Regions from separate parts of the Klebsiella variicola genome, predicted to be linked through region 2. Evidence: predicted binding sites of a transcription regulator. Region 2 holds the regulator's gene; each other region holds the start of a gene.
What was found. Region 2 encodes CRP, which controls carbon source genes, mostly activating them, when cyclic AMP is high. Its sites were predicted from a motif close to ATGTGANNNNNNTCACAT; they were not measured.

Region 1 (3,792 bases), 670 kb from region 2:
ACGGAGGGGAAATTTACGGATCAAAAATGGAAATGTACATCCGTTAATGGAAAGCGCTTTCCATAATTGCCTATCTGGTTCACAAAATTCGCTCCGCGACGAATATATTCGTGAGACTGATCACATAAAATAACAAGAATGCCGCCGGGAGCCGGCAGCAGAGCGGAAGGAGGAGCAGGTGAATGAGTGCCGCCGGGGGATAAGCCGCCGACGGCGAGGGGGTCAGCGTTCGGTTTCCGCGAGCTGGCGTTCGTACACTTTGAAGAAGGGGCGATAGAGCATCCAGGCGTTAAACATCGCGAACAGGCTCATGCACAAATTTTTCCAGCTACCGTTCGCCGACCATGCTGCCCCCAGCGGGGAAGGCATAGACCATGGCAGCATCGCCACCGCGCGGTCGAGGATACCCAGCTGAGTTAAATACCATGCGATACAGGCATTTATCAGCGGAACAAAGAGAAACGGCAGTAAAAAAACCGGGTTCATGATTACCGGAAAACCAAACAGTATTGGCTCGTTGATATTAAACAGCGACGGCAGCAGGCCAATTTTTGCCACGCTTTTCAGCTGCCGCGAGCGGCTGCGCATCGCCATCAGCACCAGCGGCAAAGTGGAGCCAATACCGCCGATCAGCAGGTAAAAATCCCAGAACCCCTGCAGATAAATATGCGGCAGCGTTGGCGAACCCGCCGCCAGCGCCTGCTGATTTTCAAACAGATAGGTCATCCAGAAGGGGTTCATGATCCCGGTGATGATCAGCGCGCCATGGATACCGATAAACCAGAGTAAGTTACAGATAAATAAAGAGATAAGTACCGCCATCAGCGTGTCGGACGCCAGCACCAGCGGCCGCACCGCTTCGCTGATCAACTCCGGTACGATGCGTCCGGTGGTCTGCAGCAGTATGGCATTCATCACGCTTATCGACAGCATCACCACCAGCAGCGGGATCAGCAGTTGAAAGCCATTGCGGGTCATCAGCGGCACTTCATCAGGCAAGCGAATACACCAGCCTTTTTTGTAAAAAAAGCGAATTATCTCAATGGAATAGGTGCTGGATATCAGGGCGGTAAATATCCCCATACCGCCGAGATAAACATTGCTCACCGCAGTCTCGCGAAAGCCGATAAACAGCAGAAAAGCCAGACACCCGGTTAAACCGCAGAGCCGTTCCGGCAGACGGTACTGCTTGGCGAGACTGGCGCTGGCGCCGAAGGCGACAATCAGCGCCACCAGGCCAATGGTTAACTGAAAGGTCGGCAGCAGGATAGGCCGCAGTAGCAAATAGACCTGGCCGAAACGCGAGGCGCCGTCGATGGAAACGGGCGGAAACAAAATGGGCACCAACAGGCTGCCAACAATCACAAAGGGCATCGCCAGCGCAAAGCTATCGCGCATCGCCGTAATGTGGTTGTTGCGCGTCAGAACATTCGCCAGCGGCGCCAGCCGCTGCTCGATGATGTCCACGGCCACATTCATTAACTGAATGTTCATACTCCTACCTTTGCGAATGGTTGTCTCGCCGGGATGATCGCCCACAACACCGGAAAGTGAAAGCCTGCCATAGGTGATCATGGTCACAATTAATAAATCCACAAACGGAAAGCGCTTTCCGTAATGCATCCATTTTGACTATAGTCCGCTCATCCAACCTCATCAGGAGCGGTACTTATGAAAAAAATTATGTTGTGTTGTTCGGCAGGCATGTCCACCAGCCTGCTGATGAAAAAAATGATTGCCGAAGCCGAACAGCGGGGCCTGCCGGTAGAGATCAATGCCTATGGCGTAGCGGAGTTCGCCGAACAGGTTGGCCATTATCAGGTGGTACTGCTGGGGCCGCAGGTGAAATACATGCAGCAGGATCTGCAAAAACAGGCGGATAAATACGGTATTCGCGTCGAACCCATCAATATGATGGACTACGGCATGCAAAAAGGCGCCGCGGTCCTTGATTTCGCCCTTTCCCTCATCGAAAACAAGAACTAAGGAAAGATCATGAGCTCTCTGTACGCTAAATTGATCGATGTGATCGAACGGCAGATCACGCCGCTGGCCGGCGCGATCGGCCAGCAAAAATACGTGACCTCGATCCGCGACGGTTTTATCACCGCCCTGCCCTTTATGATCGTCGGCTCGTTTTTGCTGGTATTTATCTTTCCGCCGTTTTCTCCGGATACGACGTGGGGCTTTGCCCGCGCCTGGCTGCAATTTTCGCTCGATCATCGCGATGCGCTGATGCTGCCGTTCAACTTCAGCATGGGGGTGATGACCCTGTTCATTGCCGTCGGGATCGCCGCCAGCCTCGCCAAGCACCATCACCTGGACTCGCTGACCGCCGGGATGCTGTCGCTGATGTCGTTTCTGCTGGTGGCCGCGCCGCTGAAAGATGGCCAGATCTCTACGGCCTACTTCTCCGGCCAGGGGATCTTCACCGCCATTCTGGTGGCCATCTATTCCACCGAGCTGTACGCCTTCCTCAAGCGGCATAACATCACCATTCGCCTGCCGCCGGAAGTGCCTGCCGGGGTGGCGCGCTCGTTCGAGATCCTGATCCCGGTGCTGGCGATCATTCTGACGCTGCATCCGCTGAACCTGTTTATCGAGGCTCAGCTGGGGATGATCATTCCGGAAGCGATCATGTCGCTGGTCAAACCGCTGGTCGCGGCTTCCGATACACTGCCGGCCATTCTGTTGTCAGTGCTGGTCTGTCAGGTGCTGTGGTTCGCCGGGATCCACGGCGCGCTGATCGTCACCGGGATCATGAATCCCTTCTGGATGGCCAACCTGTCGGTCAATCAGGCGGCCATGGCGGCAGGCACCGCTATTCCGCACATCTATGTCCAGGGCTTCTGGGATCACTATCTGCTGATCGGCGGCGTCGGCTCCACCCTGCCGCTGGCGCTGATGCTGCTGCGCAGCAAGGCCGTGCATCTGCGGACGATTGGCCGGATGGGGGTCGTGCCGGGGGTATTCAATATTAACGAACCGATCCTCTTCGGCGCGCCGATCATCATGAACCCACTGTTTTTCCTGCCGTTCGTGCTGGTGCCGATGGTCAACGCGACCCTGGCGTACTTTGCGCTGAAGCTGGATCTCGTCAGCCGCGTAGTATCGATGACGCCGTGGACAACGCCGGCGCCCATCGGCGCCTCGTGGGCGGCGAACTGGAGCTTTAGCCCGGTGATCCTGTGCCTCATTTGTATGGCCACCTCCATGGTGATGTACCTGCCATTTCTCAAAGCTTACGAAAAACAGCTGCTGGCCCAGGAGCGTGAAAACGCCGTCGGCCAGGCTGACAACGCGGCGCAAACCGCTTAACGCTAACGATTCAGAGGATAATCATGGAATTAGAAGAACAGGTGATGGGGATCATCATCAACGCCGGCCAGTCACGTAGTCTGTGCTACGAAGCGCTGCACGCCGCTAAAGCGGGTGATTTCGCCACCGCCGACGCCAAAATGCAGGAAGCGGCGCACTATTCCCGCGAAGCTCACCTTGTACAGACCCAGCTTATCGAAGCTGACGAAGGCGAGGGAAAAACCAAAATGACGCTGGTAATGGTCCATGCTCAGGATCACCTGATGACCTCCATTCTGGCGAAAGAGCTGATTGCCGAACTGATTGCGATTTACCGCGCGCAACCGCTTCACGCCTAGCGCGTTCCCCGGCCAGGCGCGCTGGCCGGGTCTGATTCCCCGAGGTCACTATGTTACATCTTGGAATAGATATTGGCGGCACCAAAATGGAAGCCGTACTGCTGGACCCGGCAGGCGAATGCGTCCAGCGCCTGCG
Region 2 (3,792 bases):
TTTCGCCGATGCGCTGGATTATTACCGGCAATGCAGCGCCATGCCGCGGCTCAGCGATATCACTAAGCCAACGCTCATCATTCACGCGAAAGACGATCCATTTATGGATCACCACTCCATACCGCCGCAGGAGCAACTGCCGGCGAACGTTGAGTATCAATTAACTGAGCAAGGCGGCCACGTTGGTTTCGTCGGCGGCACCCTGCGTAAGCCGGAGATGTGGCTGGAAAGACGCATCCCGGACTGGTTAAACCGTTGGCTGGAGGTCGCCGTATGATTATTCCCTGGCAGGATCTGGATCCCGAAACGCTGGATAACCTGATTGAAAGCTTTGTGTTACGTGAAGGCACCGATTATGGTGAACATGAACGTTCACTTGCCGATAAAGTCGCCGATGTAAAACAGCAGTTGAAACGCGGAGAGGCGGTCCTTGTGTGGTCGGAACTGCATGAGACGGTCAATATTATGCCGCGCGCGCTGTTTAACGGCTAAGGCGACGCCACTACATCGTTTAACCAGGGAGTTGTTATGTCTGCCAAACATCCGGTGATCGCCGTCACGGGCTCCAGCGGCGCGGGCACTACCACCACCAGCCTTGCCTTTCGCAAAATCTTCGCGCAGCTAAACCTGCACGCCGCGGAGGTGGAAGGCGATAGCTTTCATCGCTACACCCGCCCGGAAATGGACATGGCGATCCGCAAGGCGCGGGATCAGGGCAAACATATCAGCTACTTTGGCCCGGAGGCGAACGACTTTGGCCTGCTGGAGCAGACCTTTATCGACTATGGCCGCCACGGAAAAGGCCAGTCGCGGAAATACCTGCATACCTATGACGAAGCCGTACCGTGGAATCAGGTGCCAGGGACTTTCACCCCCTGGCAGCCGCTGCCGGAGCCGACAGACGTACTGTTCTATGAGGGGCTGCACGGCGGGGTTGTCACGCCGCATCATGATGTCGCCAGCCATGTCGACCTGCTGGTCGGCGTAGTGCCTATCGTTAACCTCGAGTGGATCCAAAAGCTTATTCGCGACACCAGCGAGCGCGGCCACTCCCGGGAGGCGGTGATGGACTCAGTCGTCCGCTCGATGGAAGACTACATCAACTTCATTACCCCGCAATTTTCCCGCACCCATATCAACTTTCAGCGCGTGCCGACGGTAGACACTTCCAACCCGTTTGCCGCGAAAACTATTCCCTCGCTGGACGAGAGCTTTGTGGTGATCCATTTCCGTAACCTGCAGAATATCGACTTCCCCTGGCTGCTGGCGATGCTGCAGGGGTCGTTTATCTCGCACATGAACACGCTGGTGGTGCCGGGCGGTAAAATGGGGCTGGCGATGGAGCTTATCATGACGCCGCTGGTCGAGCGCCTGATGGAAGGCCGCAAGATCGGCTAACAGAAAAAACCCCGGCCAGGCCGGGGTTGAGATGCTTCACAACGGCAGGCGAAGACTACGCCTCGATCACTTCATAGGAGTGGGTGATCTTCACCGCTTTTTCCAGCATCAGCGCCACCGAGCAGTATTTCTCTGCCGACAGATCCACCGCCCGGGAGACCGCGGCATCTTTCAGCGCCTTACCGGTGACGATAAAGTGCAGATTAATATGCGTAAACAGACGCGGCGCCTCTTCGCGGCGCTCCGACGTCAGCTTCACTTCGCAGTTGGTCACCTCATGGCGACCTTTTTGCAGAATAGAAACCACATCGATCGCACTGCAACCGCCCGCCGCCATCAGCACCATCTCCATCGGGCTGGGTGCCTTATCCCCGGAGTTGCCATCCATCAGAATCTGGTGTCCTGACGCGGACTCCCCGATAAAGGTTAACCCTTCAACCCATTTCACACGCGCTTGCATAAAATTTAACTCCAGTATCGCAATTTTCCTGTCAGATTACGCGCACATAACAATTCTCGCAACGGAAGGCGACCTGCGTCATGCTGAAGCGAGACACCAGGAGACATGCGGCGAAAGCTATGCTAAAACAGTCTGGATGCTACAGTATTACATTGATGTACTGCATGTATGCAGAGGAGTTCACATTACGGGCTGTCGAAAAATCATCAGCCAGCTTCCCAGGTATAGGGAAACAATACGATTGCATGCCCGGACGCCGTGTAGTGTCGGCGCCCGGAGATAGCTTATAACAGAGGATAACCGCGCATGGTGCTTGGCAAACCGCAAACAGACCCTACCCTTGAATGGTTCTTGTCTCATTGCCACATTCATAAGTACCCATCAAAGAGCACGCTGATCCACCAGGGTGAAAAAGCAGAAACGCTGTACTACATCGTTAAAGGCTCCGTGGCTGTACTCATCAAGGATGAAGAAGGTAAAGAGATGATCCTCTCCTACCTCAACCAGGGCGATTTCATCGGTGAATTAGGCCTGTTTGAAGAGGGTCAGGAGCGTAGCGCCTGGGTACGGGCGAAAACCGCATGTGAAGTGGCCGAAATCTCTTATAAGAAATTCCGTCAGCTGATCCAGGTTAACCCGGACATTCTGATGCGCCTCTCTTCGCAAATGGCTCGCCGTCTGCAGGTCACGTCTGAGAAAGTGGGCAACCTCGCCTTCCTCGACGTGACGGGCCGTATCGCCCAGACGCTGCTGAACCTGGCGAAGCAACCCGATGCCATGACCCACCCGGACGGTATGCAAATTAAAATTACCCGTCAGGAAATTGGTCAGATCGTCGGCTGCTCTCGTGAAACGGTTGGCCGTATTTTGAAAATGCTGGAAGATCAGAACCTGATTTCCGCACACGGTAAAACTATCGTCGTCTACGGCACCCGTTAAGTTGCTAAGCGGCGTATTGCTCCTGCAGTACGCCGTTCTTGTTTTTCCCTCATGTGGCGCAGGCTGATTTACCACCCGGAAGTCAACTATGCACTGCGGCAAACGCTGGTGCTGTGTCTGCCTGTGGCCATCGGTCTTCTGCTCGGCCATCTCCAGCAGGGGCTGTTGTTTTCCTTAGTGCCCGCCTGCTGCAACATTGCCGGTCTTGATACCCCACATAAGCGCTTTTTCAAACGTCTGATTATCGGCGGCTGTCTGTTTGCCGGATGCAGTCTGGTGGTGCAGTTGCTGCTCGCTCAGGCCATTCCCCTGCCGCTTATTCTCAGCGGCCTGGCGCTATTGCTCGGCGTCACCGCGGAGATCAGTTCGCTGCACGCGCGCCTGCTGCCCGCGTCGCTGATCGCCGCTATCTTTACCCTGAGCCTGGCGGGCAATATGCCCATCTGGGAACCACTGCTGATCTACGCTTTCGGTACGCTGTGGTACGGCGTGTTTAACTGGCTCTGGTTCTGGCTGTGGCGCGAACAGCCGCTGCGGGAGTCGCTCAGCCTGCTTTACCGGGAACTGGCTGACTATTGTGAAGCCAAATACAGTCTGTTGACCCAGCATACCGATCCGTCGACCGCCCTGCCGCCGCTGCTCACCCGCCAGCAGAAGGTAGTCGACCTGATTACCCAGTGCTATCAGCAGATGCATATGCTGGCCGCCAACCAACGCAACGACCACAAGCGTCTGCTGCGGGCGTTCCAGGTTGGGCTGGATCTACAGGAACATATTTCGGTTAGCCTGCATCAGCCAGAAGAGGTACAAAAGCTGGTGGAACGCAGCCATGCCGAAGCGGTGATCCGCTGGAATGCGCAAACCGTCGCTGCCCGCCTGCGCGTGCTGGCGGATGATATTCTCTATCATCGCTTTCCGCAGCGTTTTCAGATGGATAAACAGATTGAGGCTCTGGAAAAGATCGCCCGCCAGCATCCGGACAACCCGGTCGGTCA
Region 3 (3,792 bases), 1.7 Mb from region 2:
GGCTCTGCTGCCTGCCGCCTTCTCCATGGCGATGCTCGGCGCCATTGAGTCTCTGCTGTGCGCGGTGGTGCTTGATGGCATGACCGGTACCAAGCATAAAGCCAATAGCGAGCTGATTGGCCAGGGGCTGGGCAACATCGTTGCGCCGTTCTTCGGCGGGATCACTGCCACCGCGGCGATTGCCCGCTCGGCGGCGAACGTCCGCGCCGGCGCCACATCGCCGGTTGCCGCCGTGATCCACGCCCTGCTGGTGATCCTGGCGCTGCTGATCCTCGCCCCGCTGCTCTCCTGGCTGCCGCTGTCGGCGATGGCCGCCCTGCTGCTGATGGTGGCATGGAACATGAGCGAGGCGCATAAAGTGATCAACCTGCTGCGCCACGCACCGAAAGACGACATCGTGGTGATGCTGATGTGCATGTCGCTGACGGTGCTGTTTGATATGGTGATTGCCATCAGCGTCGGGATCGTGCTGGCCTCGCTGTTGTTTATGCGCCGTATCGCGCGCATGACCCATCTGGCGCCGGTCAACGTCGAGGTGCCAGACGATGTGCTGGTGCTGCGGGTGATTGGGCCGCTGTTCTTTGCCGCCGCCGAAGGCTTGTTCAACGACCTGGAGACCCGGATCGCCGGCAAGCGCATCGTGGTGCTGAAATGGGACGCGGTGCCGGTTCTCGACGCCGGTGGTCTGGATGCCTTCCAGCGCTTTGTGAACAAGCTGCCGGAAGGCTGTGAATTGCGCGTATCTAACCTCGAGTTTCAGCCGCTGCGCACGTTAGCGCGCGCCGGCGTCAAGCCGCTGCCCGGACGCCTGAGCTTCTACCCCGATCGTCAGGCCGCGCTGGCTGACCTGTGATCACCCGGCGGCAGGCCCCTGCGCCTGCCGCATCAAGGCTCCGGTCGCCTGCTGCAGCCAGCTCAGCACCGCCGGCGTCATCCAGGTGCCCTTCATCAAATGCGGCTCCTGCTCCATTGCCCGACGAAACTTCTGCAACGTCTGCGGCCGGGTACCGGCGTAGGACTGAAACAGTTCAAGCCACGCCCGGGCCAGCGCCTGACCCGACGCCGAGTCCGGCGCTACGCCCTCCCGGCACGCCTGATGCAGCTTCGCCACCAGCGCAGGCCACTCCTGTAGCCGGTCGAAATAGTGCCGGCGGGTGAACGCCATCTCCTCGTCGTCGAGGTAACGCGCCCAGATGGCCAGTTTGCTTTCGGCAAAGGCCTCGGTGACAAAGGCGATGATGGCCGGGGTGACGCCGGTCTGTTCAACCATTTGCGGCTCGGCGGCATGCATCTCGTTCAGGCGGGTCAGAAACTCCGGGCGCCCTGCCGTATCCTGCTCCAGGCGCTCCATCCAGCGCGTCGCCAGACTCATCGCCTGCGGACTGTCCGTCGGGCAGCCGCTCGCCATCAGCGTCTGCACCTCCTCTGTTAGCTCGCGCCACGCCTGCGCGCGCTGTTCATCCTGTGCCGCAAACGGCAGCGCGGCTAACTCCTGTTGACTAAACCAACGATCGTACATTTTCATTAACTCCAACGTCTGTAGCCAGGACTCCAGATCGGGTTCATTGCCGCCCGCCAGCGCCTCGCGCAGCACCAACAGCCGGTCGCGCAGCCTGCCGACATCGCGCAATTGGGCGTTGAGCGTCTCTATCTGCTGCGTCAGCAGCTCGGGTAGCGACAGCGTTTGCCGATCGAGATAGTCCTTGATGGTGGCGAGCGTCAGCCCGGCCTGCGCCAGCGCCTTTATCATATGCAGGCGCTGAACCGCGGACAGGTTATAGAGCCGATAGCCCGCCTCGCTTCTGGCCGAAGGCGTTAACAGCCCCGTCTGTTCATAATGATGCAGCGTACGCACCGTCATTCCGGCGCGCTTCGCCAGCTCTCCCACCTGAATTAACATGACTGCTCCTCTCTGTGGCCAGGTCCGCTACTCTGCTGCCTGACGTAACGTCAGGGTCAAGCGAAAACCTCATTAGCTATTCATTTTGGCAGCAACCTTAGCAGCACGGAGGTCAGGACGGAATGGGGTCGTATGGTGATGGAGAAAAGAGGAGGAAATAACGAGAGTCACAGGAAAACGCATCGGCCTTCAGGGGCCGATGCGGGAAATCATGCTACGGTTAGCTGTGGCGATGCTGATTACGACGGCAGCGTTTATCATAGTGGCGCACCCACCAGTAGCGGTCGCTGACCTGCTCGTGGCCGCCAATACGGGCACCGGCCAGCCAGAGCACGGCGCCAACGAAGATGCTTAAGATTGCGCCATGTGCAAAGAATTGCGGCAGGTTAAGCTGCGGAAGCTGGTTCAGAATGGAGTAGCCTACCCCCACAACCATCACCACCAACCCTAACCCCATGAGTACGTTACCGAGTAACGAAGCGTTTTTGCGTTTCATGTGTCACCTCCGGACTTTGGGTTGCCAGGGAATATCCCCAAATCTTATAGGTGTAGTATAGACAGGGTCCCTGCCCTGGAGTGCGCCCACGATCACATTAGTGAACACCGATTAGACAAATATTTACAAATAAGCCTCTGAACAATATCAAATTCTAATGATTCAGGTGGGTAATCATCAATGCTGGTATTGTCTCGTGGGCAGAACTTTGTCAAGCGCGCCCGCAGACAGTACACTACGCGGCAGAGAATGCCCCATGCAGGAAAGAAAACGTGACCATTAAACTGATTGTCGGCCTGGCCAACCCCGGTGCGGAATATGCCGCCACCCGGCACAACGCTGGCGCCTGGTATGTCGATTTACTGGCGGATCGCCATCGTGCGCCGCTGCGCGAAGAGAGCAAGTTCTTCGGCTACACCTCGCGCATCAATCTGGCGGGCGAAGACGTTCGCCTGCTGGTTCCTACGACGTTTATGAACCTCAGCGGTAAAGCAGTGGCTGCAATGGCGACCTTTTATCGCATTAACCCGGATGAAATTCTGGTCGCCCATGATGAGCTGGATTTGCCGCCCGGGGTGGCGAAATTCAAGCTTGGCGGTGGCCATGGCGGCCACAACGGCCTAAAGGACATCATCAGTAAGCTCGGCAATAACCCGAACTTTCACCGCTTACGCGTCGGGATCGGCCATCCGGGTGACAAAAACAAGGTTGTCGGCTTTGTACTCGGCAAACCGCCGGTCAGCGAGCAGAAACTGATTGATGATGCTGTCGACGAAGCGGCGCGCTGCACCGAAATCTGGTTAAAGGACGGGCTGACCAAAGCCACCAACCGCTTACATGCCTTTAAGGCGCAATAAGCCGTTGTCGTGCGGCATTTTTGCCGCGCACCGTGTATAATAGGCAAAGCTATTCAATTTTCTGCAATCTGTTGCTTATAACAGATTGATTATCCAAAGATTAAGGTGATTTAAATCATGGGATTCAAATGCGGTATCGTCGGTTTGCCCAACGTCGGCAAATCCACCCTGTTCAATGCGCTCACCAAAGCGGGTATTGAAGCGGCCAACTTCCCCTTCTGTACCATTGAGCCGAACACCGGTGTCGTACCGATGCCCGATCCGCGTCTGGACAAGCTGGCTGAAATCGTCAAACCGCAGCGCATCCTGCCGACGACGATGGAATTCGTTGATATCGCGGGCCTGGTGAAAGGCGCGTCCAAAGGTGAAGGTCTCGGCAACCAGTTTCTGACCAACATCCGTGAAACCGAAGCCATCGGCCACGTAGTTCGCTGCTTTGAAAATGACAACATTATCCACGTTAACAACAAAGTGGATCCGGCTGACGACATCGACGTTATCAACACCGAGCTGGCACTCTCCGATCTGGACACCTGCGA
Region 4 (3,792 bases), 2.4 Mb from region 2:
CGAGGGATTTGATAATAATCTCCGGACCAATCCCTGCCGGGTCGCCCATTGTCACTGCAATCATGTTAGACACTCAGTTTCTCCTCAATAAAATTCACAACATTTAACAGCGTAGTGTCGGTGCCGAATCCCCCTGCTTTGGTCATCACCGGCCGTGACCAGCGACCGCCGAGAAAGTGCCCGTAAGGCACACACTGCGCCACCCGCCCACGGATCTGAAATCCGGTGGCGCCGAGCGCGTGCGCGACGGCGATGGCTACATCGCCGCCAGAGAGGTACAGGGCGCCCGGTGGGCACAGCGCCACCGCCTGCGCCGTGACGTCGGCAAGCCAGGCGCAGATGTGCTCCCCGTAGGCTGCGCGGCTGAGACCGCGTTCGTTACACTGGGCTTCAATCCCGTGCCGGGCGGCGTTATTCGGGCGGGTGGTCACCACGCAGTGATGACCCTCACGCAGCACCTCGGCGATCCGCGAGGCTTCCTCCTTCGGCGATCTGCTAAAGGCCTGTTCGACATCTATTTCGATCTTTCTCACTCGGGAATGAGCCTGCAGCGCAGCGACCTGGCGCTGCGCCATCTCGCTCATCGAACCAACCAGCGCCAGTAGCGGCCCCTGCTCGCTGCGGCGCAGGCGGCGCGCCAGCGCCTCGCAAAGTCCCGCCGAGCCGACCAGCAGGGTCTCCCGCGCATGGGGCGCAACGGCGTCGATCACCAGGTCCAGATGGCTGTCTTCCCAGGCGTCGACAATCAACACTCGCTTCTCCTCGCCCGCCGTCGCTAATGCCTCCGGAAGCCGGGCAGCGTTCAACGTCAGACAGGGAAGACGGCTCTGCATGGCGATAATTTCGCTAATTTCCGCCCGGCTCACGGGCGTTTTCGGATCGCTGGCAAATTCGGTCTGATCGAGGGCCACCCCATGCACATAGCAGCGCCCGTCCCGGGTATGCCGCCCGGCCGCCGGATACGCCGGGGCCACCACCGCCAGCCGGCAGCCGTGCGCCGCCATCATTGCCTCCAGTTCGCCGCCAAGGTTGCCGCGCAGCGTGGAGTCGATCTTCTTTACCTGCCAGTGCGGGACAAATCTTGCCGCGCCGCGCAGCAGACCGGTGACCTTGTCCGCGGCGGCGGCGGCGCTCATTGCCCGGCTGTCGCTGTTGAGAATTAACGCCCGGGCGGTTGATGGTTGCCCGGCGCTGAAGGCCACTTCCACCGACATGCCCGCCTCAGCGAGGCTGACACCGGCGTCATTGGCTCCCGTAAAGTCATCTGCCAGCACCAGCACCTGGTTATTACCATCGTTCATTGTTCTGCCTTGTGGTCGATGAAAATCTGAAACTGATTATATTCAATCATATTTGATTAAATGTGAGCAAGCTCAAGTTATTAAACTGCCGTATAAATTATAACTTTCCCCCACCAGAAGAGTGACACGATTCATGAATGATTGAATTCAATCAATTACTACCAAGGAGAAACGCGTGGCGACGATACACAGCACAATCATCAGCGGGGCGGGCGCCTCAACGGCCCTGCTGCCGCTGTTGTCAGGTAAAACCCGCATCCTGCTGGTGACCGACCAGAACGTTGGCGCGCTGGAAGCGACCCGGGCGATCCATCGCCTGCTGGCGGCCGAAGGGCGTCAGGTTGAGGTCATTGACACAGTACCGGCAGAGCCCAGCCATCACGATGTGGCGCAGATTGTCAGCCAACTGGGCGCCAGTCAGCCCCAGATGATCGTGGGCATCGGCGGGGGGAGCGTACTGGATGTGGCGAAACTGCTCTCGGTGCTCCTGCATACTGAGGCGCCCTCTCTGACGGCCATGCTGGCAGGCGAGTTGCCGCAACGACGGATTAGCTCATTGTTGATCCCGGCCACCGCCGGCACCGGCTCCGAAGCGACGCCGAACGCCATTCTGGCGATCCCCGAGCAGCAGACCAAAGTGGGGATCATCTCCCCGGTGCTGCTGCCGGACTATGTCGCCCTGCTGCCGGAGCTGACCACCAGCATGCCGGCCAGCATCGCGGCGTCGACCGGCATCGATGCCCTGTGTCATCTGCTGGAGTGCTTTACCTCCACCGTCGCCAATCCGGTGAGCGACAACGCGGCGTTAATCGGTTTACACAAGCTGGTGCGGCATATCGAACGCTCGGTGGATCAGCCGCAGGATCTGACGGCGAAGCTGGAGATGCTCTGGGCCTCGTGGTACGGCGGCGCGGCGATCAACCATGCCGGCACCCATCTGGTGCATGCGCTCTCCTATCCGCTTGGCGGTACCTGGCACCTGCCGCACGGGGTGGCTAACGCCATTCTGCTGGCGCCCTGCATGCGGGTGGTCCGCCCCTACGCGGTGGCAAAATTCGCTCAGGTCTGGGATCTGATCCCCGACGCAGATCGCACGCTCAGTGAGGAAGAGAAATCCCATGCGCTGGTCGCGTGGCTGGCGGCGCTGGTGAAACGACTGCCCCTGCCGGACAACCTGGCCGCGCTCGGCGTGCCCAGGGAGAGCATCCCTGCTCTCAGCACAGCGGCGCAAAACGTCAAGCGCCTGATGAACAACGCCCCCTGCAGCGTCAGCCGCGAAGAGATTGTGGCTATCTATCAAACGCTGTTTCCAGAACATGCCTAACAGGAGAAAGAAAATGAGGAGAGCCATTAGCGGCGTACTCACCGCCATCGTCACCCCTTTTACCGCCGAGGGAGCCCTTAACCTGCCAGCGCTACGCCAGCAGGTGCAGCGCCAGCTCGCCGCAGGCAACGGGATTTTCTGCGGCGGCACCAATGGCGAGTTTTTTGTCCTCAATGAGGAGGAGAAGATCGCCGTCGCCAGAACCTGCGTGGAAGAAGCCGCCGGACGCGCGCCGGTGGTAGCGCATATCGGGGAGATTTCCACCCGTGAGACTCGCCGGCTGGGCCAGCAGATCGCCCGCCTCGGGGTTGACGCGGTATCGGCCATTACCCCGTGGTTCGTACCCTTGAAGCAGGAAGAGCTGATTAACCACTATACGGCGATCGCCGACGCGCTGAGCGTCCCGCTTTTTCTTTATAACATTCCCGCCCGCACCGGGAACACCATTGCTCCGGAGACGGCACGCCAGCTGGCCCGACACGAGAATATCGTCGGCATTAAGGACAGCGCCGGCAGCTACGATAGCCTGAAAGGCTTTCTTGACGCGGTACGCGACATTGACGGTTTCGACGTTCTGAACGGGCCGGACTCCCTTATCCATCAGGGGTATGTCGACGGCTGTTCGGCCTGCATCTCAGGGCTTGCCAACGTCGCCCCCGCTGAAATCAACGCGATCTGGTCGCTGTTTCACGCCGGAGATATCGCCGGATCGCGCCAGGCGCAGGAGCGCGTGACGGGCCTGCGCACCGATCTGTATAAGGTGGCGTTCTCACCCGCGGCAGTGAAAAAAGCCCTGCAACTGATGGGTCATGAGGTGGGCGACAGCCGCTACGCGGTGCAGTTCAGTGACCAACAGCTGCAGCAGATACGCGACATCATCGCTCGTTATTTAGCGTAATACTTGCTGCGCTTTTTTAATAAAACAGACCGGGTACCGCCGTGCCCAGGATTCGTACGCCCAGAGAGAGGCTAAGATGAATCATTTTACCGCTGAAGATACCTTTATTATTGTCGGCATTGTTATTGCCTATATTCTGTTTACCACCTGGCTGACATTCCGTATTCGTAGTAAAAATTCCGGGGATTTTATGGAAGGCTCGCGCGCCATGCCGGCCTTTATTGTCGGTATATTACTGATGTCAGAATATATTGGCGCCAAATCGACCA

Region 1: a site for CRP is predicted at 1,566-1,583, ahead of SP68_RS05165 (PTS sugar transporter subunit IIB). Genes of this name have one in related genera too.
Region 3: a site for CRP is predicted at 2,477-2,494, ahead of pth (aminoacyl-tRNA hydrolase). Genes of this name have one in related genera too.
Region 4: a site for CRP is predicted at 1,362-1,379, ahead of SP68_RS13105 (iron-containing alcohol dehydrogenase). Genes of this name have one in related genera too.

Annotation. Positions count from the first base shown of each region.
Region 1 is NZ_CP010523.2:1,080,224-1,084,015, reverse strand. Features, by position in the region: gene SP68_RS05170 (PTS sugar transporter subunit IIC) at 223-1,494, opposite strand; gene SP68_RS05165 (PTS sugar transporter subunit IIB) at 1,672-1,986, shown strand; gene SP68_RS05160 (PTS sugar transporter subunit IIC) at 1,996-3,318, shown strand; gene SP68_RS05155 (PTS lactose/cellobiose transporter subunit IIA) at 3,342-3,656, shown strand; gene SP68_RS05150 (ROK family protein) at 3,707-3,792, shown strand, end outside.
Region 2 is NZ_CP010523.2:411,898-415,689, reverse strand. Features, by position in the region: gene SP68_RS01860 (hydrolase) at 1-277, shown strand, start outside; gene SP68_RS01855 (YheU family protein) at 274-492, shown strand; gene SP68_RS01850 (phosphoribulokinase) at 529-1,398, shown strand; gene SP68_RS01845 (OsmC family protein) at 1,454-1,858, opposite strand; gene crp (cAMP-activated global transcriptional regulator CRP) at 2,165-2,797, shown strand; gene SP68_RS01835 (YccS/YhfK family putative transporter) at 2,849-3,792, shown strand, end outside.
Region 3 is NZ_CP010523.2:2,112,648-2,116,439, reverse strand. Features, by position in the region: gene dauA (C4-dicarboxylic acid transporter DauA) at 1-853, shown strand, start outside; gene SP68_RS09885 (MerR family transcriptional regulator) at 854-1,900, opposite strand; gene ychH (stress-induced protein YchH) at 2,121-2,396, opposite strand; gene pth (aminoacyl-tRNA hydrolase) at 2,669-3,253, shown strand; gene ychF (redox-regulated ATPase YchF) at 3,371-3,792, shown strand, end outside.
Region 4 is NZ_CP010523.2:2,775,822-2,779,613, forward strand. Features, by position in the region: gene SP68_RS13095 (D-threonate 4-phosphate dehydrogenase) at 1-73, opposite strand, end outside; gene dtnK (D-threonate kinase) at 66-1,301, opposite strand; gene SP68_RS13105 (iron-containing alcohol dehydrogenase) at 1,477-2,625, shown strand; gene SP68_RS13110 (dihydrodipicolinate synthase family protein) at 2,639-3,523, shown strand; gene SP68_RS13115 (sodium:solute symporter family protein) at 3,600-3,792, shown strand, end outside.